DNA from 2 places in the Serratia sp. BNK-23 genome. Region 2 is predicted to be linked to the other one. Evidence: riboswitches for the same ligand, from Rfam matches in the RefSeq annotation. Region 2 holds a riboswitch; the other holds the start of a gene.

Region 1 (14,527 bases), 1.3 Mb from region 2:
ACTGGCCGAGGATATCGATGGTCGGGTAGCTGGCGAACACCACCGAGGTAAAGGGAATGCCCAGCGAGATGGCGTCGTACAGATAGGAAAAGTTATACAGGATGATCAGCACCAGGATCAGCGGCAGCGAGCGAAACAGCCAGATATACCCCCAGGCCAGCGACGCCAGCAGGTAAGAGCGCGACAGCCGCGCCAGCGCCAGCAGGGTGCCGAACAGGATGCTGAACAACGTGCCGAGCAGCGTCAGCAGCAGGGTCTGCCCCAGCCCCGCCAGCACCGCCGGGGCGAAGAACCACTCGGCGAACACGCCCCATTCCCAGCGCGCGTTGCCCGCCACCGATTGCACGATGGCGGCCAGAATAAACAGCGAGAACAGGGCGCCGATCAGCCGCAGCGGATAGCGGGCGGGCACCACTTTCAAGACTTCTTGTTTGGACATGTCATGTCTCCTGACTACAGATAAAGGGGGGTTAGGCGATTTTCCTTTCCGACGCGCAACAACACGCGTCCTCTGCAATCAAGCTTTTGCGGAACGGCAGGCGGCCATCGTAGGGCGGGCGGCTGTAAACCTCGCTGTCAACGGTGGGATCGAACTGCGGCTGATAACCGTTGCTCAGGTACAGGCCCACCGCTTCGGGCTGGCGAAAGCCGGTGGTCAGGTAGAGCCGGCGATACCCCTGCGCCAGCGCCAGCGTTTCCAACTGCTGCAACACCCGCTGCGCCAGGCCCTGGCGGCGCAGATCGCCCCGGGTCCAGATGCGCTTCAGCTCGGCGGTTTGCGCGTCATAGCGTTTGAAGGCACCCATGGCGATCGGCGCACCGGCGCGCAGCAGCACGATGAAGGCCCCTTGCGGCGGTGCATACAGGTCCAGCGGTTCCGGTTCCTGGTCACCAAAATAGTCGCCGTAACGCTGGCGATACTCGCCGAACAGCCCCTCGATCACCGGGGCGATCAGCGGGTCGGTCGGCAACGTCTGAATGAAGGTGTCTTGCGTCATTGCGCGCTCCTAATCGCCCAGGCCGGGCGGGTTGATTTCCGACTGCGCAAGGCGTTCGACGCTCTCGCCCCAGCGATTGAGCACCTGATCGTACTGTCCGCCGCGGATCGCGCCGTTCAGCGCTTCGTTCACCGCCTGCACCAGTCCGTTGCCTTTACGGGTGGTGACGGCGATGTGCGCCGCCTTGGGCCAACCGCCTTCCACCGTGCCAGCGAGCCGGGTGCGACCGTTCAGCGCCGCTTTATAGGCGCCCAGCACGTTCGGCCCGAAGTAGGCGTCGGCCCGGCCGGACTGGATCGCCAGCGTGGCGGCCGCATCGTCGGTCACGTAGATCGGCTGGAAGGGTTTGAGCCCCTGCTGCCGGTTCTGTTTGTCCCACGCCAGCAAGATGGCTTCCTGATTGGTGCCGGAGCCGACGATGATCTTTAATCCGGCGATATCGGCAGGCTGTTTGATCGTTGCGATCTTGCCGCCGGTTTTGACGTAAAAGCCGAGCGAGTCGATGCGGTAGGTGGCGAAGTCGAAGCGGGTTTTGCGCTCTTTGGTCACGGTGACGTTGGTGATGGCCGCGTCATACTTGCCGGAAACCACCCCCAGCGGCCAGTCTTCCCACGACGTTTGCACTACGTTCAGCTCCAGGCCCAGGCTGTCGGCCACCAGCTGCGCGATATCCACTTCGCTGCCGATAAGCCGCCGGTTGTCGGCAGCGAACAGCGCCAGCGGCGGCGTGTTGAGCGCGGCGATTGCAACGGTGAATTGTCCCGGCTTCACGAAGTGGAAATCGGCCGGCAGTTTGGCGATCGCCTGCGGGTTTTTCGGCGCGTGGATCGGGGTTTCATTGGCCTGTAAATCGATGCCGGTGCCCGCCTGCGCGGCGCCGGTCAGGCTCAGCAAGGCCGCCACGAGAGCGGCGGTAACGGTTTTCTGCATAGCGGGTATCCCTGAAAACGATCTTATTATTGGGTGAATCTGTTCAACGGGCGCGTGAGGCCCAGGTGTTCGCGCAGCGTATCGCCGTGGTACGCCCGGCGGAACAGGCCACGTTGTTGCAGGATGGGCACCACCCGATCGACGAAATGCCCGAAGGCGTTGGGCGTACCGCCGCTGATGATGAAGCCGTCGGCGGCTTCGCCGTCGAACCAGCGTTGCAGGCCGTCCGCCACCGCTTCCGGCGTGCCGCTGAACACCGGGCGTGGCGAGGCGGCTTCCAGCGCCACCTGGCGCAGCGTGAGGTTCCGCTCGCGGGCGTTGCGCTTGATGGCGTCGGTGGTGCTGCGGAAGCTGTTTTGCCCCAGATCGCCGATGTTCGGGAAGGGGGCGTCCAACGGATGGCGGGAAAAGTCGTAATGTTCGAAGTAGCGGCCAAGGTAGTTGAGGGCGTTCTCGATGCTGACCAGACGGGCGGTCTCCTGGTACTGACGCTCGACGTCCGCATCGTCGTCGCCGACGATCACGCTGACACCCTGGAAGATGCGCAGGTCGTCCGGTTCGCGCCCCTGTTCCACCAACTGCCGCTTCACGTCCTGGTAGAAATCCTGCGCCTGCTCCAGCGTGTCGTGATGGGTGAAGATCGCATCGGCGTGTTTGGCCGCCAGCCGTTTGCCGTCTTCAGAGGCGCCGGCCTGGAACAGGATCGGGCGGCCCTGCGGCGTGCGGCCGATGTTCAACGGCCCCTGCACCGAGAAGAACTCCCCCTGGTGATTGAGGGTGTGCAGTTTCCCGGCGCGGAAAAATTCGCCGCTGGCCTTATTGCGCACGAAGGCATCGTCTTCCCAGGAGTCCCACAGTCCTTTGGCGACGTCGAGAAACTCGCCGGCAATGCGGTAACGCAGGCTGTGCTCCGGGTGTTCTTTGCGCGAGAAGTTTTTGGCCGACCCCTCCAGCGGCGATGTCACCACGTTCCAGCCCGCGCGCCCGCCGCTCAGGTGATCGAGGCTGGCGAACTGGCGGGCGACGGTGAACGGATCGCTGTAGGAGGTGGAGAGCGTGCCCACCAGGCCAATTTTGTCGGTGGCGGCGGACAGTGCGGCCAATAAAGTCAACGGCTCGAAACGGTTAAGAAAATGCGGAATGGACTTTTCGTTGATATATAAGCCATCGGCGACGAAGACGAAATCGAATTTCCCCTGTTCGGCTTTTTTCGCCGAGGCGATATTAAATTCGAGGTTAATGCTGGCGTCGGCGGTGGCATCCGGGTGGCGCCAGGCGGACATATTTCCCGATGCGCCATGCAGAATGGCGCCCAGCCGTAATTGCCGTTGATTATTCGCGTTGTCGCTCATCGTGATTATCCTGTCATGCGCCGCAAAGGCGCGCGGTGTCTGATGCGTCCACTATTGATGAGCGGCAACGGGATGTAAAACAACAAAACAGCATATTCAAATGTTGAAAACTGCAAATATCACGGCGAGCGAAAATAATAATCCCCGACGCGGCATCAGCGGCGTCGGGGAAATACTATTTCACGTTATTCAGGCGTTGCTGAGGGCTTTTTTCGCTGCGGTGGTTAATTGTTGCAGCGTGCGCTCCGCCAGCAGCGAAAAATAGTGGGCGGCAGGGAGGAGGGCGCGTTCATCGGGATTGAAACGCGGATGATGCAGGCCGAATTCGCTGGCGGAGCCGATGCTGACGAACGCGCCCGGCACGTGATGCAGATACAGCGCGAAATCCTCGCCGCCCATCTGCAGCTCCGCCTCTTCGACCCGGTAGCCGGCTTCGGCGGCGACGGTTTTGCTGAACGCCGCCCAATGGGCGTCGTTGATCACCGCCGGCGGCCCCGGCTGCCAGTGGAGTTCGGCCTGCGCGCCGAGCGCGGCGGCGACGCCGTCGATCACCTGGCGAATTTTATCCGGCACCTGGCGGCGCACCGCGTCGCTGTGGGTGCGCACCGTGCCTTCCAGCTCCACGGTTTGCGGCAGCACGTTCCAGGTATTGCCGCCTTCGATGCGCGTCACGCTCACCACCAGCGATTCCAGCGAGCTGAAGCTTCGGCTGGGCAGTGTCTGCAGCGCGCCGACGATCTGGCTGGCGGTGACGATGGTATCGACGCCCTGTTCCGGTTTGGCGGCGTGGGCGCCTTTGCCGGTGATGCGGATCTGGAAGCGATCGACGTTGGCGTAAAACGGCCCGGCGCGGGTGGCGAAGGTGCCGGTGGGCAGCTCCGGCGCGTTATGCAGACCAAATACCGCCGCGACGTTATCCAGCGCGCCGGCGTCGATCAGGTGCCGGGCGCCGTTGAAGGTCTCTTCCGCCGGCTGGAAGAAGATGCGCACCGTGCCGGGCAGCTCGGCCTCACGCGCTTTGAGCAGATGCGCGGCGCCGAGCATCACCGAGGTGTGAAAGTCGTGGCCGCAGGCGTGCATCACGCCGCTGTTTTGCGAGCTGAAGGGCACGTCGGCGATTTCGTCGATTGGCAGGGCGTCGATGTCGCCGCGCAGGGCGATGATCGGCCCCTTGCCGCTGCCGATCTCCGCCACGACGCCGGTTTTCAGCGCCAACGGCAGAATACGAATGCCCGCCTCTTGCAGCCAGCGGGTCAGGCGGGCGGTGGTGGCGAATTCGTGATTGGAAAGCTCCGGGTTTTGGTGCAGTTCACGCCGATAGGCGATGATCTTGTCTGCCAACTGGCTGGTCATAGGCTTGGCTCACAGTGGGAAATAAACCCTAACCCTAGTGCAGGGGCCGCCGAAGCAAAAAGACCATCTGGTTATATTTCATAGCGATTGTGTCTGCTCGACGCGTCAACGATGGGGGAAAGGGCAGGTTTAGGCGTTCGCGCGTTGTTCGCCGGCGCAGGGAGAGGATTGGCCTGGAACGGTAACGTATCGCAACCGGTGCAATGCATTTACACCGGGCAACACGGATTTTTTCACTCTTTATCGGATTTCTGTGATCGCGGTGGTGGACAAAATCCTGCCTGCTTGCTGTACTGTAATCGACACAGGTTTTGTGTCTTTCATTCACGTTAAAGGTAAGTTTGATGTCTAAGATTAAAGGTAGCGTTAAGTGGTTTAATGAATCCAAGGGCTTCGGTTTCATTACTCCGGAAGATGGTAGCAAGGACGTTTTCGTTCACTTCTCTGCCATCGTTAGCAACGGTTTCAAAACGCTTGCTGAAGGCCAGCGTGTAGAATTTGAAATCACGAACGGTGCCAAAGGCCCATCTGCCGCTAACGTTACTGCTATCTAAGCTGCGTAGCTGAATTTCTTAAAACCCGCTCATTGAGCGGGTTTTTTATTGGGCGCGTTATGCGTCGCTGCGGCGGGCCAACAGGCTGAACAGCAGGATGGCGACGGCGTAACAGCCGACGATGGTCAGCGCCATCGACAGGCCTGAGGTGCCGCCCAGCCCGGTGAGCGGCACGGCGCAGGCGCCGAGCGCGAACATGCACACGCCGATCAAGGCCGACGCGCTGCCGGCTTTGTCCCCCTGGCTTTGCATCGCCAGCGACGAGGCGGTCGGGCCGACGATGCCGATCACCGCCACCGAGAAGAACAGCGGCACCAGCAACACGACCAGCGGCGCATGCAGCGCGGCGGCCAACAACAGCAGCAGCGACGCGACGGCCGCCAGCGTTAACCCGCCCCTCAACACCCGGCGTTCCCCCCAACGTGAACTGAGACGGCTGGCCAGCTGCGCCGCAATGATCAGCCCGACGCCGTTAATGGCGAAGCACAGGCTGAACATCTGCGGGCTGAGGCCGTAGATCTGCTGCAAGACGAAAGGCGAAGCGCCGATATAGGCGAACATGCCGGCCATTACGAAGCCCTGCGTCAGGCACAGGCCCATGAAATAGCGCTGGGTCAGCAACCCGCCGAGCGACATCAGCATCGCCAGAATGCCGCCCTGGCTGCGGCGCTCGACCGGCAGGGATTCGCGCAGCTTCAGCGCCGACAGGCTGAACAGCAGCACGGCGATGGCCGCCAGCACGCCGAAGATGCCGCGCCAGTTCATCACCTGCAGCATCACGCCGCCCAGCACCGGCGCGACGATCGGCGCCAGGCCGTTAACCAGCATCAGCAAGGCGAAGAAACGGGTCAGCTCATGGCCGGCGTACAGATCGCGAGCAATGGCGCGAGAAATCACCGCGCCGCCGGCGCCGGCGATGCCCTGCAGCAGGCGGGCGATCAGCAGTTGGTCAATGGTGGGCGCCAGTGCGCACCACAGCGAAGCGCCCAGCAGCAGGATCAGCGACAGCAGCAGTGGGCGCATACGGCCCAGTTTGTCGCTGTAAGGGCCGAAAATCAGCTGGCCGACGCCCAGGCCGAGCAGCCCGGCGGTCAGGCTGAGCTGAGCGGCGGCGGTGGAGGTATTCAGCTCGCCCGCCATTTCCGGCAGGGCGGGCAGATAGAGATCGGTGCACAGCGGCCCCAGCGCGGCCAACAGGCCAAGCACGACGGCGTACACCAGACGTTGTCTGGCTAAGTGTTTGGTCATGGGAGATTAAGATTTCCTGAACAGGTGAGAAATGGCCTGCTGATACAGATCGCGCAGCAGGGACGCATCGGCTTTTTGCGTGGTAAGGATACGGTAACCGGTGCCTTCGCTCATGACGGCGATAAACTCCACCCGGGCGGCGATCTCTTCCGCGCTGAAATCGGGATACAGCCGCTGCAGGTTGTGGCACACGTGGCGAAACAGCCGCGCTTCCGCATCGCTGAGCAATTTGGCCACCACCGGGTTGCGCGTGGCCTCGGCGGTCACTTCCAGCATCAGCATGTGATCGGTTTCGCTCTCGCCCGGTTGCTGAAACAGCGTGCGCGCCGCCAGCGTACCGGCGATCAGGTTGATGTGATCGCCAAGGTTTTCCAGGCGCTGCATCTTGCTGGTGATGATGCGGTTGACGATCTCTTCGATGATCGCGTCTTTATTGGCGAAATAGCGATAGATTTGCCCGACGCTAAGCTGCGAGCCTTGGGCGATCTCCGCCATGCTGGCGGCATGGAAGCCGTGGCGGCGGAAGCTGGTTTTCGCCGCTTCGACGATCTGATCGCGGCGCGCCTGCACCTTGGCCTGTTTACTGTCGTTGGGGGGGAGCATCTGCCCGATCCTTTGCTACGCGTGAGCCGGGTTCACATTTTTGGGTGTGAACGTTCATTCTCAATTGTAGTGTAACCGACCGGAAAGACGCAAGATGAACGCGTGCTGCGATAAAAGGCGTTTAAGCGAACAGGTAGGATTTGATAAAGGTGGCGACGATCAGCACGCACAGCGCAACGGCGATCGCTTCGGCGGCGGTTTTCGGCAGGCTAAACATAGCGATTTCTCATCCAGTCAGGGGTACTGGATGAGATTATGCGCATGCAAGATTAAGGAAACATTAAGGGCTTAGCGCCCGTTGACCCACATCACCAGCATGAAGGCCAGCAGCGTCATCGCCAGCGAGCCGGCCAGGTTGAGCAGCATGTTGGCCAGCGCCCAGCCGAAGCGGCCGTCCTGCATCAGGTATACCACCTCCAGCGAAAAGGTGGAGAAGGTGGTCAGGCCGCCGCAGAATCCGGTGGTGATCAGTAATTTCCAGGTGGGATCCAGATGCGTCATGCGGGTGAAAATCGCCATCGCCAGGCCGATGATAAAACCACCGATCAGATTGACCATCAGCGTACCGAGCGGAATGTGGGCGTTCAGCGGATTCATTTTCATACTTACCGCCCAGCGCAAAACGCTGCCGACGCCGCCGCCGATAAATACGGCCAGTAAAGAGCTCAACATGGGGCAACTACCTTTCAATCAGAGAAATTCAGGAGGCTCGGAAAGGTACAGGCGTAACGCTACGCGCCTCTCTCCGAGAGGTTACGTAGACATCATCAGCCTGTGAAGGCGGTTAGGGAGGAATGTCATCTCCAGCGTGCCGCACGGCCTTTTTCGCCGCACCCGGTGGATGTTACACCTAATGCCGCCTATTTTGTAGTATCGGCACTCTGCGAGGTAAAACGGATGGAAATCAGAACGGCGCGTCTGAGCGACCAGCACGCTATCTCTGAATTAATGGTGGCGCTGGATTATCCCGGCACCGAGGCGTTTCTGACGCAGCGGATGCAGCAACTTCTGGCGCACCCGGACGAGGCGTTGCTGGTGGCGGAGCAGGGCGAACAAGTGCTGGGCGTGTTGTCGCTGCATTTTCTGCCGCAGTTGGCGTTGGCCGGCGACATTGGCCGCATCAGCTATTTTTGCGTCGACGATCGGGCGCGCGGCGCGGGCGTAGGGCGGCGGTTGCTGGCGGCAGGCGAGGCGCTGGCGCACCGTCGCGGCTGCGATCGGCTGGAAGTCCATTGCCACAGCCGCCGCGAGCGGGCGCATGCGTTTTACCGGCGTGAAGGCTTTGTCGAAGCGCCGAAGTATTTTGCCAAGTTATTAAGTCAGTAAGTTACTCCCCTGGCTGCGCCGCCGTTTCCAGCCGATTGCGGCCATTCTGCTTCGCCCGATAGAGCGCGCCGTCGGCCGCTTTCAGCCAGTCCAGGTAGCCGCCCAGCGCGGGGTGGAAGTTAGCGATGCCGGCGCTGATCTGCAGCCGCAGCTGCGGCGCCTCCTTGAAGCTGACCGCGTCCAGCCGCTGCTGGATACGGCGCAGAACGATTTCCGCCTGTTCAGCGCTGGTGTTCGGCAGCACTGCGCCAAACTCGTCGCCGCCGTAGCGCCCGACGATATCCACGTTGCGCATGCCGATCAGCAGCTCTTCCGCCAACGCCGCCAGGGCTTCATCTCCCAGCGGATGGCCGAAGGTGTCGTTGATGGTTTTGAAGCGATCGATATCCATCAGGATCAGCGTGGCGTTGTCCTGGTAGCGGCGGCAGCTGTCGAACTGGCGATGCAGCAGGTGCTCCCAGTGGCGGCGGTTATACAGGCCGGTCAGCCCATCGCGGGTGCTGATGCGCTGCAGCTCCTGTTTCTTTTCCGCCAACCGTTTGGCGGTGCGGTAGGTCACCAGCCCGAGCAGCGTCGGATAAAGGTAGATCATCGGCAGGCACAGATAGATTTGCAGCGCCGTGCTGTGCGGGTGAAACGGGAAGCCGAGCAACGCGGCGGTGAGCATCGCCGTAGCCAGTTGAATGGCCAATCCTTTCACAAACAGCGTTTTGCCGGCTGAAGCGATGTTATTCATGCTCATCATCGACAGGATGACGATGGCGGGCAGCGCGTTGAACGCCATCATCGCCGCCCAGAAGCCGCCGAAGGCGGAGTCGATCAAGAGGTTGCGGATCTCGGCTTTGAAAGGATCTTTGGCGCGGCAGGCCAGGCGATAGGCGAGATGCGGCCAGAGAAAGCCGTGAAAGGCCAGCAATAGCCAGACCGCCGTGGGCGGAGCCAAGGGGTAGAGTGCGGCGCAAACGCAGATAAAGCCGAGCCCCAGACCGGCGACGCGGGGCAGATAGGTGCGTTTGGCGAAGCTGAGGCCGGATTTTCGGGCATCGAAAATGGGTGGAGCAATATACATCCGGCATCTCCCTGATAGGCATCACGGCAGAGTAGCATGCGGGTGATAAACTAAGAATAGTCTGGGATTCACGCCGTGAAGCCGTGTGGTATTCCTGCGACCGATCTCACTCTGTTACATGTTGCTGTTGTGCGAGCCGAAGGAAAGTCGCTAAATATTCGCAGGCAAGGTCAGTTTTTCTCGCTGTTCACGCAGCGCTCTATGATAAGAAGGTGAGTATGGAAGGTATCAGCATTACCAAACTTCTGGTGATTGCGGTGTTGGTGATTTTACTGTTCGGCACCAGCAAATTGCGCACGCTCGGCGCCGATCTTGGCGCGGCGCTGAAAGGCTTTAAAAAAGCCGTAGGCGACGACAGCACGCCGCCGGCCGCCGGCAACAATGCCGCCGAAAGCCAGTCCGCGCAGCAGAGCGTCGAGAAGAAAGACGTTTAATCCCGTCTGATGGCGCGCAATAAAAAACGGATGCCTTGCGGACATCCGTTTTTTGGCGTTTCCGCCGTCTATAGCGTAACAAACTATTACGCGTTATTTCACTTCCATCCCTTTGGCCTGCAGATCGGCGTGGTAAGACGAACGCACGAACGGGCCACAAGCGGCATGGGTGAAGCCCATCGCCATCGCTTCTTCTTTCATCTCGTCAAACTCGGCTGGGCTGACGTAGCGCTGCACCGGCAGGTGGTGACGGCTCGGCTGCAGGTACTGGCCCAGCGTCAGCATGGTCACGCCGTGGCGACGCAGATCGCGCATCACTTCAATGATTTCCGCGTTGGTTTCACCCAGGCCAACCATCAGGCCGGATTTGGTCGGGATATCCGGGTGCGCTTCTTTAAAGCGCTCCAGCAGCTTCAACGACCACTCGTAGTTGGCGCCCGGGCGCACCTGGCGGTAGACGCGCGGCACGTTTTCCAGGTTGTGGTTGAACACGTCCGGCGGCGTGGCGGTGAGGATCTCCAGCGCGCGGTCCATACGGCCGCGGAAGTCCGGCACCAGCGTTTCAATTTTGATGTTCGGGCTCTTGGCGCGGATGGCCGAGATGCAGTCGGCAAAGTGCTGAGCGCCGCCGTCGCGCAGATCGTCGCGGTCAACCGAGGTGATCACCACATAACGCAGCGCCATGTCGGCGATGGTTTGCGCCAGCTTTTCCGGTTCATTGGCGTCCGGCGCGATCGGGCGGCCGTGGGCCACGTCGCAGAACGGGCAGCGGCGGGTGCAGATGGCGCCGAGGATCATAAAGGTGGCGGTACCGTGGTTGAAACACTCGGACAGGTTAGGGCACGAGGCTTCCTCACAGACGGAGTGCAGGCCGTTCTTGCGCATCGCGGCTTTGATGCCCTGAATGCGCGTTGAGTCGGCAGGCAGTTTGATCTTCATCCACTCGGGTTTACGCAACAGCTCCTGCCGTTCGGTGACCACCGTTTTGACCGGGATCAGCGCCATTTTGTCAGCATCGCGGTATTTGACGCCGCGTTCCATCTGAATTGGTTTACTCATAATCGTGCAGGTTCCAGTTACGAAGCTCGACCGTCTGGTAGCCGAGTAAATGAACAAATTCCTGTACCAGGATTGGGTGTATGTCTTCAATGCCAACGCCGGGCGCCAGCGCGCTGACCTGCGTCATCTGCATGCCGGCGTAACCGCAAGGGTTGATGCGTTGGAAGGGGCTGAGATCCATCGCCACATTCAGGGCCAGGCCGTGGAATGAGCTGCCTTTGCGGATCCGCAAACCCAACGAACAGATTTTCTGCTCCCCCACGTACACGCCGGGCGCATCCGGACGGGCGCGCGATGCGAGGCGGAAGTGGGCGAGGGTGTTGATAACCGTATCTTCTATCGCCGTGACCAATTGGCGTACGCCGACCTTATTGCGCTTCAGATCGACCATCACGTACATCACCTGCTGGCCCGGCCCGTGGTAGGTCACCTGGCCGCCGCGATCGCTCTGGACAACCGGGATATCGCCGGGCATCAGCACATGTTCGGCTTTGCCGGCCTGGCCCTGGGTGAATACCGGGTGATGCTGCACCAGCCACAGCTCGTCCGGCGTAGTCTCGGTACGACTGTCGGTGAAGTTATGCATGGCTTGGGATACAGGCGCGTAGGGCTGCAACCCCAGCTGACGCAAAATGATCTTGTCTGGTTGCAAAAGAGTCATCGTCAGGTTACAGAAGTGGTAAAGCCATTATACCGGGCGCTCCGGCTGGCGGCCAGCCTTTCGCTGACCAAAAATGCGCAACCCGGGAAGACGCTGCGCCATCCCGGGTTGATAAGCAGGGTTTTATGCTGGAATTACAGCACCATACGAACAATTTCAATGTTGCCCAACTCCTCGTACAGGGTTTCGACCTGCTCGATGTGAGTGGCGTTGATGGTGATGGAGACCGAGTGGTAGTTGCCTTTGCTGCTTGGCTTAACCTGCGGGTTGTAATCGCCCGGCGCATGGCGCTGCACCACTTCAACTACCTGGTCAACCAGCTCAGGCTGCGCCAGGCCCATCACCTTGTAGGTAAACGAGCAAGGGAATTCGAGCAGTTCGTTCAGTTTAGTTTTTTGCATGTGCGTGCGCTCCAGAGTGCTAGCTAATCTATAAATTATAACTCCCGCCGGGGCGGGAGTTAATGTTATTCAGTATATGGGGGCAATTTCGCCCGTTTCAACCGTTAACCGAACCAGTGGTGGAACATCAGTTTGATGTAGTCCACGATGCGGCTGAAGAAACCACCTTCTTTCACTTCGTTCATCACCACCAGCGGACGCTGGTCGATGGTTTTGCCGTCCAGCTGGAAGTTGATGCTGCCCACCACCTGGTTTTTCGCCAGCGGCGCGTGAATTTCCGGCGTGTTCAGCACATAGCTGGCCTTCAGATCTTTCATGCGGCCGCGCGGGATGGTCAGGTAGACGTCTTTATCCACGCCCAGCTCAACGCGGTCGGCATCGCCGAACCAGACCGGCTCGGAGGCGAACTCTTTACCGACTTTCAGCGGCGCCACGGTTTCGAAGAAGCGGAAGCCCCAGGTCAGCAGTTTCTTGCTCTCGGCTTCGCGGCCTTTGTAGGTGCGGCCGCCCATCACGGCGGAGATCAGACGCATCTGGCCTTCGGTCGCCGAAGCCACCAGGTTGTAACCCGCCGCGTCGGTGTGGCCGGTTTTGATGCCGTCGACGTTCAGGCTGTTATCCCACAGCAGACCGTTGCGGTTCATCTGGCGGATATTGTTGAAAGTGAACTCTTTTTCTTTGTAAATCGCGTACTCTTCCGGCACGTCGCGGATCAGCGCCTGGCCGATCAGCGCCATGTCGCGCGCCGAGCTGTACTGGCCCTGAGCATCCAGGCCGTGTACCGTCTGGAAGTGGGTATTCTGCAGGCCCAGCTTGCTGACGTAGGTGTTCATCAGGTTGACGAACGCGTCCTGGCTGCCGGCGACGTAGTCGGCCATCGCCACGCAGGCGTCGTTACCGGACTGCAGGTTGATGCCGCGGGTCAGTTTGGAGACCGGCACGCGATCGCCCGGCTTCAGGAACATCAGCGAGGAACCTTTGAACACCGGGTTGCCGGTCGCCCAGGCGTCCTGGCCGACGGTCACCAGATCGTCCTGGCCGATTTTACCCGCTTTCAGCGCCTGGCCGATGACGTAGCTGGTCATCATTTTGGTCAGGCTGGCCGGATCGCGACGCGCATCGGCGTTCATCTCGGCCAGCACCTTGCCGGAGTTGTAATCAATCAGGATGTACGCTTCCGCATCGATCTGCGGGACACCTGGGATCATGGTTTTGATGTTAACGTCATCGGCATGTGCAACGGAGGCTGCGCTCATTGCGATAACGGTGCCGAGTGCGATGCTTTTGATTAAGCGAAAAGAAGTTACTTGTTTCATGATCGGGACTACAACATCCGTGAAAGTAAAGTTAAAAAACGAGCCACACTATAGCAGATGCGATCCCGGCAGGCATTATCCATTCATCTGACTAATTGCGGTTAGTGCCCTTTTAGCTGCAAGAAAATGTTTCAGCTAAATAACCGCTTAACAGCCGTGAATGCCCGCCGGGTTTAACGCTCAGGGTGCAGCAGTAACGAAAGACTGTTGTTGCGCTTCGCTGGCCAGGCGTTGTTGCAGTTGGGCCGCCTGCTGACGGCTGCTGAACGGGCCGAGCTGGACGCGGTAAACATTGCCGTTGGCCGCTACTTTGCCCGGTACGCCAAACTGTTGGCTCAGGCTTTGCTGCCAGCTCTGGGCGCGCTCGGCGCTGCTCAACGCACCGACCTGCACCACGTAGCCGCCGGAGGAGGAAGCGGCAGCCATGCCGGCAGCGGCAGCGCCGGCCGCGACCGGTACGGCTACTGCGGCGGCTTCAGGCTCGGCACTTTCCAGCACGCCGGCCGGTAATGCGCTTGGCGCGCCGAGGAAACCACTGCGGCCGTTGGCGGCGTTGCCGGCATTCGCAGGCGCGTCGTCATCGGTGCGCAGGGTGCTGTTATCAATAGGGCGCACCGCCGCGCCGCTGGCGACCGGCACGTCCTGTTGGATCGGGGTGCCCATGCCGCTGGAGCCAAGATCCGGGCGCGCCGGCAATGCGTAGCTCTGTTTCGCCACGATGGTGCCGATGGTGCCAGGGCCGCTCAGCGTGCCGTCCGGCGCCACGTTGATGAAATCGACCTTGACCTTGGTGTTGTTGGACAGGTTGAGGCGATCGGCGGCGGCTTTCGACAGATCGATGATACGGCCCTTGGTGTAAGGCCCGCGATCGTTGACGCGCACCACCAACTGACGGCCGTTGGCCAGATTGGTGACGCGCACGTAGCTTGGGATCGGCAGCGTTGGGTGGGCCGCAGTCAGGCCATTAGGATCGAACTGCTCGCCCAGCGCGGTGGTGTTGCCGTTGGCCTCTTCGCCATACCAGGCCGCCAGGCCGGTCTGCGAGAAGTTCTGCGGATCTTTTACGATGCGGTAAGTATCGCCATTAACCTTATAATCCTGCATGTTATTAGGGTTATAGGGTTCATATTGAGGCTCGACGCCGCCGATTTCCACCACCGGGCCGTTGTACGGCTGCGGAGGGGCTTGCTGTTCCGTGGTCGGGGCGGTACAGGCGGAGAGCA
Region 2 (14,527 bases):
GGCGACCAGCGGTGCTCGGCTCAGCGCGGCGGTTTGCCAGAAGGTTTTCTCGTTCATGTGCGAGACGTCGATCATGATGCGGCGCTGGTTGCAGGCGCGGATCAGCGCCTCGCCGGCCGGCGTCAGGCCGGGGCCGGTATCGGGGGAGCCGGGGAACGGCCCGCTGACGCCGGTGCCGAAGGCGTTCGGCAGATTCCAGAATGGCCCGATGCTGCGCACGCCCAGCCGGTAGAAGGCCTCCAACTGCGTCAGCTCCGCATCGATCATGCCGGCGCCTTCGATATGCAGCACCGCGGCCATTTGCCGGTTGAGGCGGCACTGTTCTATCTCGGCGGCGGTGCGGCAGATGCGCAGCCGCCCCTGGGAAGCCTGTTCCAGCTGATAAAGGATAGCGATCTGCCGTTCGGCGATCGCCAGCGGATCGAAGGCGGCCTGCGCCTCCTCCGGCGTTTGATTACGCATCTGGGCGATATAGCTGACCGGGGGAATAAATACCGCGAACAGCCCGCCGCAGAATCCGCCGCGCTGCATGCGGGAGAAATCGAGGTGGCCCGGCGTGACGCGGGAATAAAAGGCGGCGACCGGATCGTCGTCATGCTGTAGCCACAGGTTGAGCAGCAGATCGTTATGGCCGTCGAACACCGGCCAGAGAGGGGGAAGCGTCATGGGCATTTCACTGAGTCAGGCATCGTGAATGCTATGTTCTCCCATCGCGCGAGGGGGAACAACCCTCAGGCTATGGGGGTTTTGCCGTCGGCTAGATCACTCGACATCAGCAGGGCAAAACTTAGTGACATTGTCACTATTCGCAAAGCGGTTCCTGCACGCGTTGGCGGCAGACGGCCAACACCAACTGCCGCAGCCAGCGGTGATCCGCCTCGGCGTCCAGGCGCGGATGCCACATCTGCGAGACGGTGATGGGCGGCGTTCTTACCGGCAGCTCGAAGACGCGCAGCGGGCCATCGGCAGGTTGAGCCTGCAGGAAAGAGGCGGGCAGCAACGCCAACAGGTTCGAGGCTTGCGCCACCGCCAGCGCGGCGGGAAAGCTCGGCACCACGGCGGCGATATGGCGTGCCAGCCCCAGCTCCGCCAGCGCGGCGTCTACCGGCCCGAGGATGCGCCCGCTGCGCGAGGCCACCACGTGGCCGCAGGCGGCGTAGTCGGCGGCGCCGATCTCGCGCTGCTGCGCTAGCGGATGTGCGGTTCTCATCACGCCGACGAAGCGATCGCGGAACAGCGCCTGCAGGCGAATTTCCGGCCCCATGTCACCCAGCACACCGATCTCCAGATCGACCAGCCCTTCACGCAGGGGGCGGTCGCTTTTCTCCGGCTTGGGCGCAAAGCGCAACCGCGCCCGCGGCGCCTGTTCGGCAGCGGCGGCGATCAGCGCCGGGCCGAAGGCCTCGACGAAGCCGTCGTTGGCGCGCAGCGTGAAGGTACGATCCAGCGCGGCGGGATCCAATGCTCCCTGCGCCGGGCGCAACACAGCGCGTGCTTCGAACGTCGCGTGCCGCGCCCGCTCGCACAGCGTTTCGGCATAGGGCGTCAGCACCATATGACGGCCGGCGCGCACCAACAGCGGATCGCCGGTGGCCGCGCGCAGTCGGCTGAGGGTGCGGCTCATCGCCGAGGGGCTTAAACCGAGACGGCGCGCCGCGCCGGCAACGCTGCCCGCCGTCAGCAGCGCGTCGAGCGCGATCAGCAGGTTGAAATCCGGGTCGGTCATGCGTTTATCCTGTGGCGCTGGAAATAAGGGAAGGCGTTTGCTGCAGTATATCAGCGTAAGCGCTGCGTCTCCTGCGATTGATGAGCAATAAAAAAGCCGATAACAAACGTTATCGGCTTTACAGGCAGGGGGACGACGTTACGCCGGCAGCTGCTGTGCGGTTTTCTCGACCAGCGCCAGCAACAGCTTGATGTCTTCCAGCGTCACGATCGGGTTCAGCAGCGTCATCTTCAGGCAGGTCACGCCATCGAACTCGGTCACGCCGACGTTGGCGCGGCCCGATTCCAGCAAGGCGTCGCCGATGCGCTGGTTGAACAGGGCGACGGCCGCGTCGCCTTTCGCCGCCAGCTGCGCCGGACGGTAACGGAACAGCACGCTGGCCAGCTGCGGCTGCATCACCAGTTCCAGCGATTCCTGGTCGGCGATGTAACGCGCCACCTGTTGCGCCAGCGTGACGCCGTGATCGATGATCTCGGCGTATTGCTTCTGCCCCAGCGCTTCCAGCCCCATCCACAGCTTCAACGCATCGAAGCGGCGGGTGGTCTGCAGCGATTTGGAGACCAGGTTCGGCACGCCTTGCGCCTCGTCGAACTCGGAGTTCAGGTAGGCCGCCTGATAGCGCATCAGCTCATAATGGCGCGCGTCTTTCAGCAGGAAGGCGCCGCAGCTGATGGTCTGGAAGAACTGCTTGTGGAAGTCCAGGGTGATGGAGTCCACCAACTCCAGGCCGTCCAGGTAGTCGCGGTACTGCTCGGAGAGCAGCAGCGCGCCGCCCCAGGCCGCATCCACGTGCACCCAAATTTTCTGCTCCGCCGCCAGCCGCGCGATATCGCGCAGCGGGTCGATCGCGCCGGCGTCGGTGGTGCCGGCGGTGGCGACGATCGCCATCACCTGCTCGCCGTTGGCCTTCGCCTGCGCCAGTTTGTCCGCCAGATCGTTCACGTCCATGCGGGCGAAGCGATCGGTTTTCACCAGGGTGACGGACTGGTAGCCGAGGCCCATCAGCGCCATGTTCTTCTGCACCGAGAAGTGGGCGTTTTCAGAACAGAACACTTTCAGCTTGCGCAGATCGCCCACCAGACCGTCCTGCTGCACGGAGTGGCCCTGACGCGCGAAGAACGCATCGCGCGCCAGCATCAGCCCCATCAGGTTGCTCTGGGTGCCGCCGCTGGTGAACACCCCGGCGTCGCCGGGCTGGTAACCGACCTGGGCGCGCAGCCACTCGATCAATTTCATTTCGATCAGCGTGGCCGACGGGCTCTGATCCCAGGAGTCCATGCTTTGGTTGGTGGCGTTGATCAGCACTTCGGCGGCCTGGCTAATCACCAGGCTCGGGCAGTGCAGGTGAGCCACGCATTGCGGGTGGTGCACCGACAGGCTGTCTTTCAAAAAGTACTCGATGGCGCGCTCGATCGCCGCCTGGTTGCCCAGGCCTTGCGGGGTGAAGTCGAGCTGGATGCGCTCGCGCAGTTCGGCAACGCTTTTGCCCTGATACATCTCGGGCTGTTGCAGCCACTGCACGACGGCTTCACTGCTCTGCGCGATCGCCTGGCGGTAAGCCTCGGCGCTGTGCGCCGAGGAAGCCAGAATCGGGTTTAACTTGGACATCGCGGTCATTCGCTCCAATCAGACTGGCTTGACGCCGGCGGCCAACAGCGCCTGCTCAAATTTATCCAGGAAAATACCCAGCTCATCGTTGGTGATCAGCAGCGAAGGCAGCAGACGCAGCACGCAGCCATTGCGCCCGCCGCGCTCCAGGATCAGACCGGATTCGAAGCATTTCTTCTGCAGCAGCGCGGACAGCTCGCCATCGGCCGGGTAGCAGCCCATGTGATCCTGCGCTTCGTTCGGCTTGACGATCTCGATGCCGATCATCAGGCCCAGACCGCGGACGTGACCGATCACCGGATAACGTTTCTGCAGCTCGGCCAGCTTGCCTTTCAGCCACTCACCCTGAGCGGCCACTTTGTCGGCGACCTTATGCTCTTTCAGGTACTGCAGGGTGGTCAGGCCGGTGGCCATCGCCAGCTGGTTGCCGCGGAAGGTGCCGGTGTGGTGGCCCGGTTCCCAGGCGTCGAACTCTTTTTTGATGCCCAGCACCGCGAGCGGCAAGCCGCCGCCGACCGCTTTCGACATCACGATGATGTCCGGCTCGATGCCCGCGTGTTCGAAGGCGAACAGCTTGCCCGTACGGGCGAAACCGGCCTGAACTTCGTCGATGATCAGCAGAATGCCGTGTTCCTGGGTCACTTTGCGGATGCGCTGCAGCCACTCGGCCGGCGCCGGGTTAACCCCGCCTTCGCCCTGAACGGCTTCCAGGATCACCGCAGCCGGTTTACGCACGCCGCTTTCCACGTCGTTGATCAGGTTGTCGAAGTAGTAGGTCAGCGCCTTGACGCCGGCTTCACCGCCGATGCCCAGCGGGCAGCGGTATTCATGCGGATAAGGCATGAACTGCACTTCCGGCATCATGCCGTTGATCGCCGCCTTCGGCGACAGGTTGCCGGTGACCGACAGCGCGCCATGGGTCATGCCATGATAACCGCCGGAGAAGCTGATCACGCCGGAACGGCCGGTGTGCTTTTTCGCCAGCTTCAGCGCGGCTTCCACCGCATCGGCGCCGGACGGGCCGCAGAACTGCAGGCAATACTCTTTGCCTTCGCCAGGCAACAGAGAGAGCAGGTAATCGGAGAAACGATCTTTCAACGGGGTCGTGAGATCGAGAGTATGTAACGGCAAGCCGCTGGTAATGACATTTTGGATGCTTTGCAGGACGTCGGGGTGATTATGTCCAAGAGCCAACGTTCCCGCCCCGGCCAGGCAATCAAGATATTGATTATTCTCAACATCAGTGATCCAAACGCCCTGGGCTTTCGCAATTGCCAACGGCAATTTGCGCGGATAACTCCTAACATTCGACTCAAATTCGGCTTGACGCGCCAAATAGGTTTCATTGTTTCCGTTTAATGAGTTTGCAACTAAAGTATCAATACGGACTTTATCCGTCATCATATCTCTCCTACAACCGAAGGTCTCAAGACGCAACGATTGAATTAATGAATTAGAAAAGTAACTGCCTTGTGAAAAGCGCGACCAATATATGGCTTTTTCGCCTGGGACTCAATAGCCGATTTTGTTTTGAATTGTTTAGTTTTTTCTTAGGCTCATCAATATGTTGTTGATTTGTTGACCGTTGGTTTTGCCGGCAGAAAACAACATTTCTTTAACATTGCGTAAAAATCCTTTTCTGCTTTCCTTTGGCTGCTTCTTTAATGCATTTATTATTAAGGTGAATTTCCGATTAATAACATAAATAGAAAATAGCGGCTTATTTTCATCTATTCACCACCTTAAGTCCTATAGCGGTTATATACACAAAATTTGTGATGAATATAAGCGGTCGAGCGTTAAAAGCGCAGTATCCAGAGTGGTGATTTCTTGCAGATTTTACGTAGCGCGATCAAAACAGCGGGATTTTTGTGCGGTGCCGGCATGTCTGCCGGCGCCGCGGTCATTAACGTTGCCGTAACCAGGCATGATAGCGCCGCAGAGTGCGGCGGGTGCGCCACCGATCGATGAGCAGCGACCACAGCGGGGAGTAACGCACGTTGCGCGTCCGATTGCGGCTCAGAGCGTGCATGCGGCGCTTGATCAGCGCCATGCGGGCGAGCAGCGTCAGCGTTTTGTCGCGCCATTTTACCGGCGCGGGCAGCGCATGAGGGGCTTCGCCGGTTTGCCAACGGCGCGGCAGATCGGGAATTTCCGCCATGGCGGTGGCGATGCCGACCACCGCGACGCCGCTGTTCAGCACCCGTTGCGCCACCGTCGGGCGGGTGATGCCGCCGGTGGTCATCACCGGCATGCGGGCTACTGCGGCGAGATCGCGGGCAAAGGTCAGGAAATAGGCTTCACGCGCCAGGGTACTGTCGTCTGCCGTTTCGCCCTGCATCGCCGGGCTTTCATAGCTCCCGCCCGATAACTCCACCAGATCGACCGGCAGTTCGTTGAGCATCAGCAACACCTGCCGGGCTTCGTCCGGCGAAAAGCCGCCGCGCTGAAAATCGGCGGAATTGAGCTTTACCGCCACGCAAAAACCTGGCGAGACCCGCTTGCGCACCGCGCGCACCACCTCCAGCAGCAGGCGGGCGCGATTTGCCAGTTCGCCCCCCCAACGATCGCTGCGCTGGTTGGCCAACGGCGACAAAAACTGAGAGATCAGGTAGCCATGCGCCGCGTGGATCTGCACGCCGGTAAAACCGGCCCGTTCGGCGGCGTGCGCGCTGGCGGCAAAGCGGGCGATCACCTCGGCAATCTGCGCTTCGCTCATGGCTTCCGGCTGCGCGAACGCTTTACTGTACTTACCCATGGCCATCGGAATGGCGGAGGGCGCCCAGGCGTTGCCACCCATGTCGGCCATTACCTGGCGGCCCGGGTGGCTGAGCTGCATCCAAACCTGCGCGCCTTCCTGGCGCGCGGCCTTGGCCCAGGTTTCGAACGAGGCGAGCGGCGTATCCTGTTCCAGCACCACGCCGCCGGGTCCGGTCATGGCGCGGCCGTCGATCATCACGTTGCCGGTGATGATAAGACCGGCGCCGCCGATACCCCAGCGGCGATACAAGCGCCATAGCGCGGGGCCGGGCAGTTGGCCTTCATCGGCCAAATTTTCTTCCAACGCGGCTTTGGCCAAACGGTTGGTCAGGCGGCTGCCGTTGGGCAGTGTCAGTGGGGTAAACATCGGGTTTGCGCTCCTGTCGCAGGGGGAATGGCGCTATACTAGGTTTAAAGTTAACTTTAAGGTCAATAGGGCATGAAGATCGGAGAATTGGCGGAACGGGCCGGCGTGGCCGCCTCGGCGATACGCTACTACGAGCAGCAGGGTCTGCTGCCCAAAGCGGTGCGCGGCGTCAACGGTTATCGGGTGTATAGCGAAAGCGCGCTGGAACGGCTGCATCTGATTCAAATTGGCCAGAATCTGGGCTTTTCGCTGCAGGCGATCCAACGCGTGCTGGCGCTGCAGGGCAGCGCTTATGAGGATGGGTTGATACAGGGCGTCGAGACCCGTCTGGCGGAAATCGAGCGGATGTTGGTCACGCTGAATGAGCAGCGAGAAGCATTGCTGGCGACCCGACTTACCTTGCTGGAATCCGGCGTGGCGGGGTTATGCCAGGTCAAAAATGAAAAGTTGGCCGGTGCGTGGCCGGCCTGCACAGATTAGCGGCGTTTAAAGGCGGAGCGCCCGGCATATACCGCCGCGGTGCCCAATTGGTCCTCAATGCGCATCAGCTGATTGTATTTTTCGATGCGCTCACCGCGGCACGGCGCGCCGGTTTTCACATGGCCGGCTCGCATCGCAACCGTCATATCGGCGATAAAGCTGTCGACGGTTTCGCCGCTGCGGTGCGAGATAAAGGCGCCCCAGCCGTTTGCCTGGCAAAGCTGCACGGCGGCGAAGGTTTCGCTCAGCGTGCCGATCTGGTTCAGCTTGATCAGCGCGGCATTAGCCAACCGTTCATCAATCCCGCGCTGGATGTATTTCACGTTGGTGACGAACAGATCGTCGCCGACCAGCTCCACCTGGTCGCCCAGGGCGTCGCTCAGAATACGCCAGCCGGCCCAGTCGTCCTCAGCCAAGCCATCTTCAATCAGCACAATGGGGAAATCCTGTACCAGCCGCTGGTAATAGGCCGTCATCTGGGTTGCGTCCAACTCGAGGTTCTCGCTGCGCAGGCGGTATTTGCCGTCGGCGTAGAATTCACTCGAGGCCGGATCCATGCAGATAGCGATATCTTCTCCCGGTCGGTAGCCGGCTTTCTCTATCGCCTGCACGATCAGCTCCAGCGGCTGGCGGTTTGAGGCGACCGCCGGCGCGAAACCGCCTTCGTCGCCGACGCCGACCGACAGGCCTTGTTCCAACAGGATTTGGCGCAGCGCCTGATAGACTTCACTGCCCCAGCGCACGGCCTCGCGCAGCGACGGCGCGCCCAGAGGGGCTATCATAAACTCCTGAAAGTCCGCCCCTTGCCAACGGGCGTGCACGCCGCCGTTGATGATATTCATGCAGGGCACCGGCAGCAGGTTGGCGCCGATGCCGCCCAGATAACGATACAGCGGCAACTGAGACAATTGCGCCGCGAGGCGGGCGGCGGCCAGAGAAACGCCGAGCAGGGCGTTGGCCCCCAATCGACTCTTGTTCTCGCTGCCGTCCAGCGCGATCAGCCGGCGGTCAATCTCCTGTTGTTGGCGCACATCCACCCCGCGCAGCGCCTCATTGATCGCCGTTTTGACGCTGTGCACCGCCTCCAATACGCCTTTGCCGCCGAAACGGCGCGGATCGCCGTCGCGGTGCTCCACCGCCTCGCGCGACCCGGTGCTGGCGCCGGAGGGGACCGAAGCCCGGGCTACGACGCCCGCCGCGCTCATTTCGACTTCGACGGTCGGGTTGCCGCGCGAATCCAGGATTTCTCTGGCGGTTACGCTTTCAATCTCATAGCTCATGGGTAGTCACCTCATTCTAGGGAGTTGGCACATGCTTTATCAGCACGTCGATGGACAAATGGTTAATGAACTCGAAGCCGAAGGAGGAAAAGACGCCGAACGGACGGTTCTGATGGCCTAACAGCAACAGATCGACGCCTTCGCGGGCAATCAGGGCTTCGACGTCTTTGAAGCGATGGATACTGACAATTGCGCGCACCTCCAGGGGGATTGAGCAGTCCTCCACCAGACGGCTGAGCATGGCCTTGGCGGCGATCACCTCGCTGGACTGGCGATCTTTGGTCAGCGAATCGCTGAGGTAGTCCAGCTCGGCATAGTCGGCGCTGATGTGCGCTACGGTGATGCGCGTATTCATCTGCTGATTGAGGCGTTCGGCATGATGCAACAGCAGCCGGCCGTCGCGTTCATCCTGCACCAGCAGTAAAGCATGTTGGTAGAGCGGCATGACTTATCTCCCTGCGTTAGCGATCTGGCGGGTTAACCACGGTAAAACCTCTTTTTTCCGGCTCGTCATGCCGGGCAGAGACACCTGACGAATGTCGAGCACCTGGTTCGGCGAGAAATACAGGGTGGAGCGACGGCAGGTGATATCGGTGACCAATAGCGCGGCCATCTCCAGCCCGGCTTCCTGCTTCGCGTGTTCAAGCGCCTGTTGCAGTGCGGGCAACAGCGGATCGATGTCGCTCATGGTCCGCACTTCTATCTGCGACAGCAGCAGCGAGACGCTCTGGATGCGGTAATTCTTGGCGTCGCGGTGCAGCAACTGCGCGGCGGATTGCCCCGAGAGATCGGTTTTGGCGGCGAGCAGGCCGGCGGTGAAGGCGTCATAGTCGACATGAGCAATTGCGCGCAACCGCGAGACCGCCAGCCGATCCTGTTCGGTGGCGGTCGGCGCGCTCAGCGCGACGGTATCGCTCAAAATGGCGCCCAGCAGCAGCGTGGCCTGGGCGGAAGAAAGCGGCATCGGCCTTTCCGCCGCCAGGATCTGCAGGATCACGGTGGCGCAACAGCCGACGGCGCGAACCCAGACATCGGGCGGGTTGCGAGTGACTAACGTGCCCAGCCGGTGATGGTCGATAACGCCGACCACATCGCTGTCGGGCAATGAGGCCGGCCCTTGTTCGACGTCGGTAAAATCGACCAGCCAGACTTTACGGTCACGGAGATCTTCTGTCAGCAGCGCAGGCGCTTGTACGCCGGCGGCGGCCAGTATGTAGCGGGTTTCCGGCGTCAGTTCGCCAAGGCGGAAAGCGACGGCCGGTTTGCCGAGGTGATTGAGCCAGTCCGCGACCACCAGCGCGCTGCAGATGCTGTCGCTGTCGGGATTTTTATGGCCGAAAACGTAAAGCGGCATTTCCCGCGCGTCGGCATCGGGCTGGAGTGGAAAAGGGGTAAAGCGTGAGATTTCATTCATAGCGACTCCTGACATACCTGCCTAAAAAATAAAGCGAAGTTGTATATCAGGCGTCATCATCCGGTTCGAGCGAACGCGGCGGTTGGGAAAGGTGGAACACCATCACCTTGTGAACGACTGTAGCGCAGCGCGGTGACAAACGCAACGCCTGGCAAAGCTGGCGAGAATGCGCAATCGGATTGATACTGAGTGAGTCTATGATGGACAAGGATATTTGCCGCTAATCGACGGAAACGCTGAACGGACTCACGCCGGCTATGCCGGGTCCGTCGGTGACACAATGGGAGACAACATGCTCGAACCCTGCTTCCCCGAAAACGAAGCCGAACGCCTGTCGGTATTGCATTCGCTGAACGTGCTGGATTCAAACTCGGTGGAAAAACTGGATCGCATCACGCGGTTGGCGGCGAAATACTTCGGCGTGACCATCGCGCTGGTGTCGCTGATCGACCGGGATCGCCAATGGTTTTTATCGCGTTACGGTCTGGATGCCCGGGAAACGCCGCGCAATATCTCGTTTTGCGGCCATGCTATCTTGCAACGCGAAGCGCTGGTGGTGCCCGATACCGCCAAAGACCCGCGCTTTTTCGATAATCCGCTGGTGATTGGCGGGCCGCGGATCGGTTTTTACGTCGGGCAGCCACTGCTGTCGCTCGACGGCTTGCCGCTCGGTACCCTGTGCATTATCGACAGCCAGCCGCAGCCGTTTTCCCCGGAACAACTGGCTGACCTGCACGATTTCGCTGCCGTGGTGGAGGAGTATTTGCAGAGCATTGAACGCCACGTCTATACCGAAAACCTGAAGTCCAATCTGCAACGCTCGGAAGCCCTGTTCGAACAGACCTTCGCCCAGGCGGCGGTAGGGATGGCGCTGGTGTCGCTGCAGGGGTATTGGCTGCGGGTCAATCCGCGCATCTGCGAAATGTTGCGCTATTCCGAGCGCGAGCTGATGGATCGCACCTTTCAGGACATTACCTATCCGCTCGATCTCAACACCGATCTGGAAAAACTGCAGCAGCTGCTGAGAAACGAGATCAGCACTTACTCGCTGGAGAAACGTTATTTCCGCGCCGACGGCTCGATCATCTGGGTGCAGCTGACGGTGGCGTTAAACCGGCTGCCTAACGGCAAGCCGGACCATTTCATCTCGGTTATCGTCGATATCAGCGAGCGCAAGGCGGCGGAGGCCGATCTGTTCGCTCTGCAACACGAGCTGGAACAACGCGTCGAAATCCGCACGCGAGAGCTGAACGTGGTCGTCAAGAAACTCAACGAAGAGATTGAAACCCGGGTGCTCGCCGAATGTCAGCTCAGTGCGGAGAAGGAGCGTTTGCGCGCCATTACCGACAACATGCCGGCCTTAATCAGCCAGATCGACGGCAATGAACGCTACCTGTTCGCCAACAGCGCCTACAAAACCTGGTTCGGGCTGGAGGAGTCCAGTCTCAGAGAAATGACGGTGCGCGATTTCATGGGGGAAAGCGTTTATCGGATAGCAAAACCGATGATCGAACGGGCCCTCGCGGGCGAAATGGTGAGTTTCGAGAATGAGCTCCAGACCCAGAAGGGGTTGCTGATGATCCACACCACGCTGGTGCCGTGTGAAGCGCAGGGGTTTTACATTCTGTCGATGGACATTACCGAGTTGAAGCGGCTGCAGCAGCGGCTGGAATATGACGCAACCCACGACATGCTGACCGGATTGACCAATCGCCGCGCGTTTCTGCGCCGGTTGTCGGGCACGCTGCAGGCCTGTTGCCATCAGCGGCAGATGGCGCTGTTGTTTATCGATCTCGACGGGTTCAAAACCCTTAACGACAGCTATGGTCATGACTTCGGCGACGCGATCTTGAAGACATTCGCCACATTGCTCAGCGCCTGCGCCGGCGAGCACCACAGCGTCTCGCGCCTGGCCGGTGACGAGTTCACGGTGATCCTGTGGCCGTTGACGGATCCGCGGCGCGAAGTCAGCGAATTTTGCGAAAACGTGTTGGCGCAACTGGCCAAAATTACGCAGATCGGGCCGCAGAAGGTACGGCTTTCCGCCAGCATCGGCGCGGCCATTTCCCCATGCGGCGATGTGACGGAGGAGATGCTGCTGACCCGCGCCGACGGCGCAATGTATCAGGCGAAATCGGCCGGAAAGGGCACTTATGCCATCTGCGAGCTGTGAGCGTGCAACGGTGGCGGTCTCAGGGTAAGCTGTTTTTTCTTTTCCTGTGAGCAGAACTCCGGATTTATTGCATGGCGTCAAATCATCAACATACCGACTGGCTCGAACTGCGGCGCGATGACGAAACCGGTATCGAGAGCGTCAACGCCCACTTTCAGGGGCATGCCTACGATCCTCACGATCATGATGAAATGCTGGTGGGCGTCACGCAGCAGGGCTTGCAGCGTTTCAATTGTCACCGCTCGCTGCATACCAGCCGGCCGGGGCGCGCCATGCTGATCGAGCCGGGCGCGGTGCACGATGGCCATGCGCCGCAGGCCGAAGGGTTTACCTATGCGATGCTTTATCTACCGCAGCGCTGGGTCTCCGACGCGATGCAGCGCCGCGGATTGGGGGACGCCTCAGTGCTGGAAGGCGCTTTCCACAGCACGTTGACCGACGATCCGATGCTGGCGACCGCGATACAACAGGCTTTTTTTGCGTTGCATCAGAGGGAAGGCCGGCTGGCGCGCGATCAAAGCCTGGACCAACTGCTGACGCTTTTGGCGCGGCATATACGCGTCAGGCCAACGTCCCAAAGCGATGACGCTTTGATTGAGATGAATCGTTTACGGGACTACTTGCACGAGCACATGGCGGATAATCCCAGTCTGGAGGAACTTGCGCTTCAGTGCGGCCTGGATCGTTTCCGTCTGACTCGCCAATTCACCCGCGCTTTCGGCCAGTCGCCACATGCTTACCTGATCCGGCTGAGGCTGCGTGCCGCGCGACTGTTACTGGCGCAGGGGGAAGAGCCGGCGCAGGTCGCCATGCAGGTCGGCTTTGCCGACCAGAGTCATTTGGGCCGCTGGTTCCGGCGCGCCTACCGTTTATCGCCGGCGGCCTATCAACGCCAGTGCACAAACGTTCTATACCGCTGACTCGCTCATCGCCGATGATGCGCTTTTAAGAGCACAACGGAGTAAAGCGAAACATGTTTGATACCAAGATAGCGTTTATCGTGCGTGACGATCTGCAAACCTGGCAGCGGCTGAACGTGGTGGCCTTTCTGGCGACGGGGATCGCCGCTGCGGCCCCGGAGATCATCGGCGAATGTTACGTGGATGCGGAAGGCAGACGCTACGGCGGCATTTCCAGGCAGCCGATGCTGATTTTCGCCGCGGATCTGCCGGGCCTGCAAAATGCGCATCGTAAAGGGCTGGAACGGGAATTGACGCTGATCCCCTATGTGCACGCCATGTTCTCGACCGGGCACGATGAAGCCAACCGGCAGGTTTTTCTCGCTGAAAACGCGGACAACCTGGACTTGGTCGGCCTGGCGCTGCGCGGGCCGAAGAAAGCGGTGGATAAGGCGATAAAAGGGCTGACGCTCCACGCCTGAGAATACCGTTAACGCGGTGCGCTTCCAATACGGCGCTTAGGCCTGGAACGTCTGCAGCCAGGCGGCGAATTTTCTCACGACCTCATCGTCCCGATCGCGCAGCAGCAGGGAGTAAACGCCGGTTCGGATAGTCAACGCCGGGAAAGGCGACACCAGCCGACCGGACGACAGATGTTTGGCGCAGAACAGGTAAGGTACGACGGCCAGCCCCAGGCCGTCTTCGGCCGCCTGAATGGCGGCGAAGGTATGGTCGAGCGTGAGCGGCGGCGGTGAGGCGTCCAGCGCCGTCGGGTAGGTATTCAGCCAGCTGTGCCATAAATCTTCCCGGGCGCGAATGCGGATGGCGGTATGCTCGCCAAGCTTGTCCGGCGCACTGACCGGCATGGCGCGCAAATAGCTCTGGCTGCAGACCAGCAAGCTGTCTTCCTGCAGGAAAGGGATCGCCTTCAGCCCGGAGAAGTGCGCGGGATCGCGCCGGATCGCCACGTCAAACGGCGTATTGCGATCGACGGCGCCGGTGCTGGTGGTGATATCAACCGCGATCCCCGGATGTATCTCATTGAATGCCGCCAGCTTTGGCATCAGCCAGTGCATGGTAAACGTCGGCAGGCTGTGCACTACCAGCCGCTGCCGGCCGGCGCTCGCTTTCAGCGCGCTTTCCGCCGCAAACAATTCGCTTATCACCCGAGACGCGGTGCGCGAAAAATTCTCACCGGCCGGCGTCAGCCGCACGGACTTGTGTGCGCGATAAAACAGCGTGATCCCCAGCTGTGCTTCCAGGCTGCGAATATGGCGGCTGACCGCGCCGGTGGTGAGAAACAGCTCATCCGCAGCGGCGCTGAAGCTGCCAAGACGGGCGGCGGCTTCGAAAGCGGGCAGGTGCGGCAGGGAGTGAACTTTTTTCATAGGTTGAGTTTAGCTCAACCAAATGAGGGACGAAAGATCGTTTGTCAGCCGTTGATTTTGCTCACTATTATGGCGCATCCTTCCCGCGTTGCCGAGTGCGCCATGTTAAGTTTCGTCCCGTCAGTTATCCGTGTTAGTCGAGTCATCCTCACCCATCGATGGACAGGGAGGCGGCGCTGAGATGCGAGCTTTCTTTCTGCTTTGCGTAAGCCGGGCAGGCCTCTGCCTGGGCACCATGATGTTCGCTGGCGCGCTGCCGACCATCAGGAGCGAGTGGCAGCTCGACGCCGCTTCGGCCGGCACGGTGCAGACGGTGTTCAGCCTGACCAACGCCCTGGCGCTGCTGGTGGCCTCCTGGTGGTGTGATTCGTTGGGCGCCCGCCGGGTTTATCTGCTGTTCTCCTGGCTGGGCGCCGCTGCGTTGATGCTGTT

The links. A riboswitch is a leader RNA that binds a small molecule or an ion and turns the genes downstream of it on or off. The one in region 2 is predicted to bind fluoride.
Region 1: linked by a shared signal. The riboswitch ahead of crcB (fluoride efflux transporter CrcB) and the one ahead of ACMGF9_RS11720 (DHHA2 domain-containing protein) in region 2 are both predicted to bind fluoride.

Annotation. Positions count from the first base shown of each region.
Region 1 covers NZ_CP179900.1:3,745,991-3,760,517, reverse strand. Annotated here, with positions in the region: gene ACMGF9_RS17960 (amino acid ABC transporter permease) at 1-439, opposite strand, end outside; gene ACMGF9_RS17955 (GNAT family N-acetyltransferase) at 471-998, opposite strand; gene ACMGF9_RS17950 (ABC transporter substrate-binding protein) at 1,008-1,928, opposite strand; gene ACMGF9_RS17945 (LLM class flavin-dependent oxidoreductase) at 1,955-3,280, opposite strand; gene ACMGF9_RS17940 (M20 peptidase aminoacylase family protein) at 3,470-4,633, opposite strand; gene cspE (transcription antiterminator/RNA stability regulator CspE) at 4,978-5,187, shown strand; gene ACMGF9_RS17930 (multidrug effflux MFS transporter) at 5,245-6,435, opposite strand; gene ACMGF9_RS17925 (TetR/AcrR family transcriptional regulator) at 6,442-7,038, opposite strand; gene crcB (fluoride efflux transporter CrcB) at 7,327-7,710, opposite strand; fluoride riboswitch at 7,790-7,852, opposite strand; gene ACMGF9_RS17915 (GNAT family N-acetyltransferase) at 7,936-8,364, shown strand; gene ACMGF9_RS17910 (diguanylate cyclase) at 8,366-9,433, opposite strand; gene tatA (Sec-independent protein translocase subunit TatA) at 9,652-9,867, shown strand; gene lipA (lipoyl synthase) at 9,961-10,926, opposite strand; gene lipB (lipoyl(octanoyl) transferase LipB) at 10,919-11,587, opposite strand; gene ybeD (DUF493 family protein YbeD) at 11,722-11,988, opposite strand; gene dacA (D-alanyl-D-alanine carboxypeptidase DacA) at 12,093-13,304, opposite strand; gene rlpA (endolytic peptidoglycan transglycosylase RlpA) at 13,485-14,527, opposite strand, start outside.
Region 2 covers NZ_CP179900.1:2,483,173-2,497,699, reverse strand. Annotated here, with positions in the region: gene ACMGF9_RS11760 (dipeptidase) at 1-666, opposite strand, end outside; gene ACMGF9_RS11755 (LysR family transcriptional regulator) at 803-1,726, opposite strand; gene ACMGF9_RS11750 (pyridoxal phosphate-dependent decarboxylase family protein) at 1,865-3,334, opposite strand; gene ACMGF9_RS11745 (diaminobutyrate--2-oxoglutarate transaminase) at 3,353-4,735, opposite strand; gene ACMGF9_RS11740 (NADH:flavin oxidoreductase/NADH oxidase family protein) at 5,241-6,461, opposite strand; gene ACMGF9_RS11735 (MerR family transcriptional regulator) at 6,534-6,941, shown strand; gene eno (phosphopyruvate hydratase) at 6,938-8,221, opposite strand; gene ACMGF9_RS11725 (hypothetical protein) at 8,238-8,666, opposite strand; gene ACMGF9_RS11720 (DHHA2 domain-containing protein) at 8,670-9,635, opposite strand; fluoride riboswitch at 9,676-9,751, opposite strand; gene ACMGF9_RS11715 (diguanylate cyclase domain-containing protein) at 9,928-11,808, shown strand; gene ACMGF9_RS11710 (AraC family transcriptional regulator) at 11,880-12,728, shown strand; gene ACMGF9_RS11705 (DUF2000 domain-containing protein) at 12,782-13,189, shown strand; gene ACMGF9_RS11700 (LysR substrate-binding domain-containing protein) at 13,226-14,095, opposite strand; gene ACMGF9_RS11695 (MFS transporter) at 14,277-14,527, shown strand, end outside.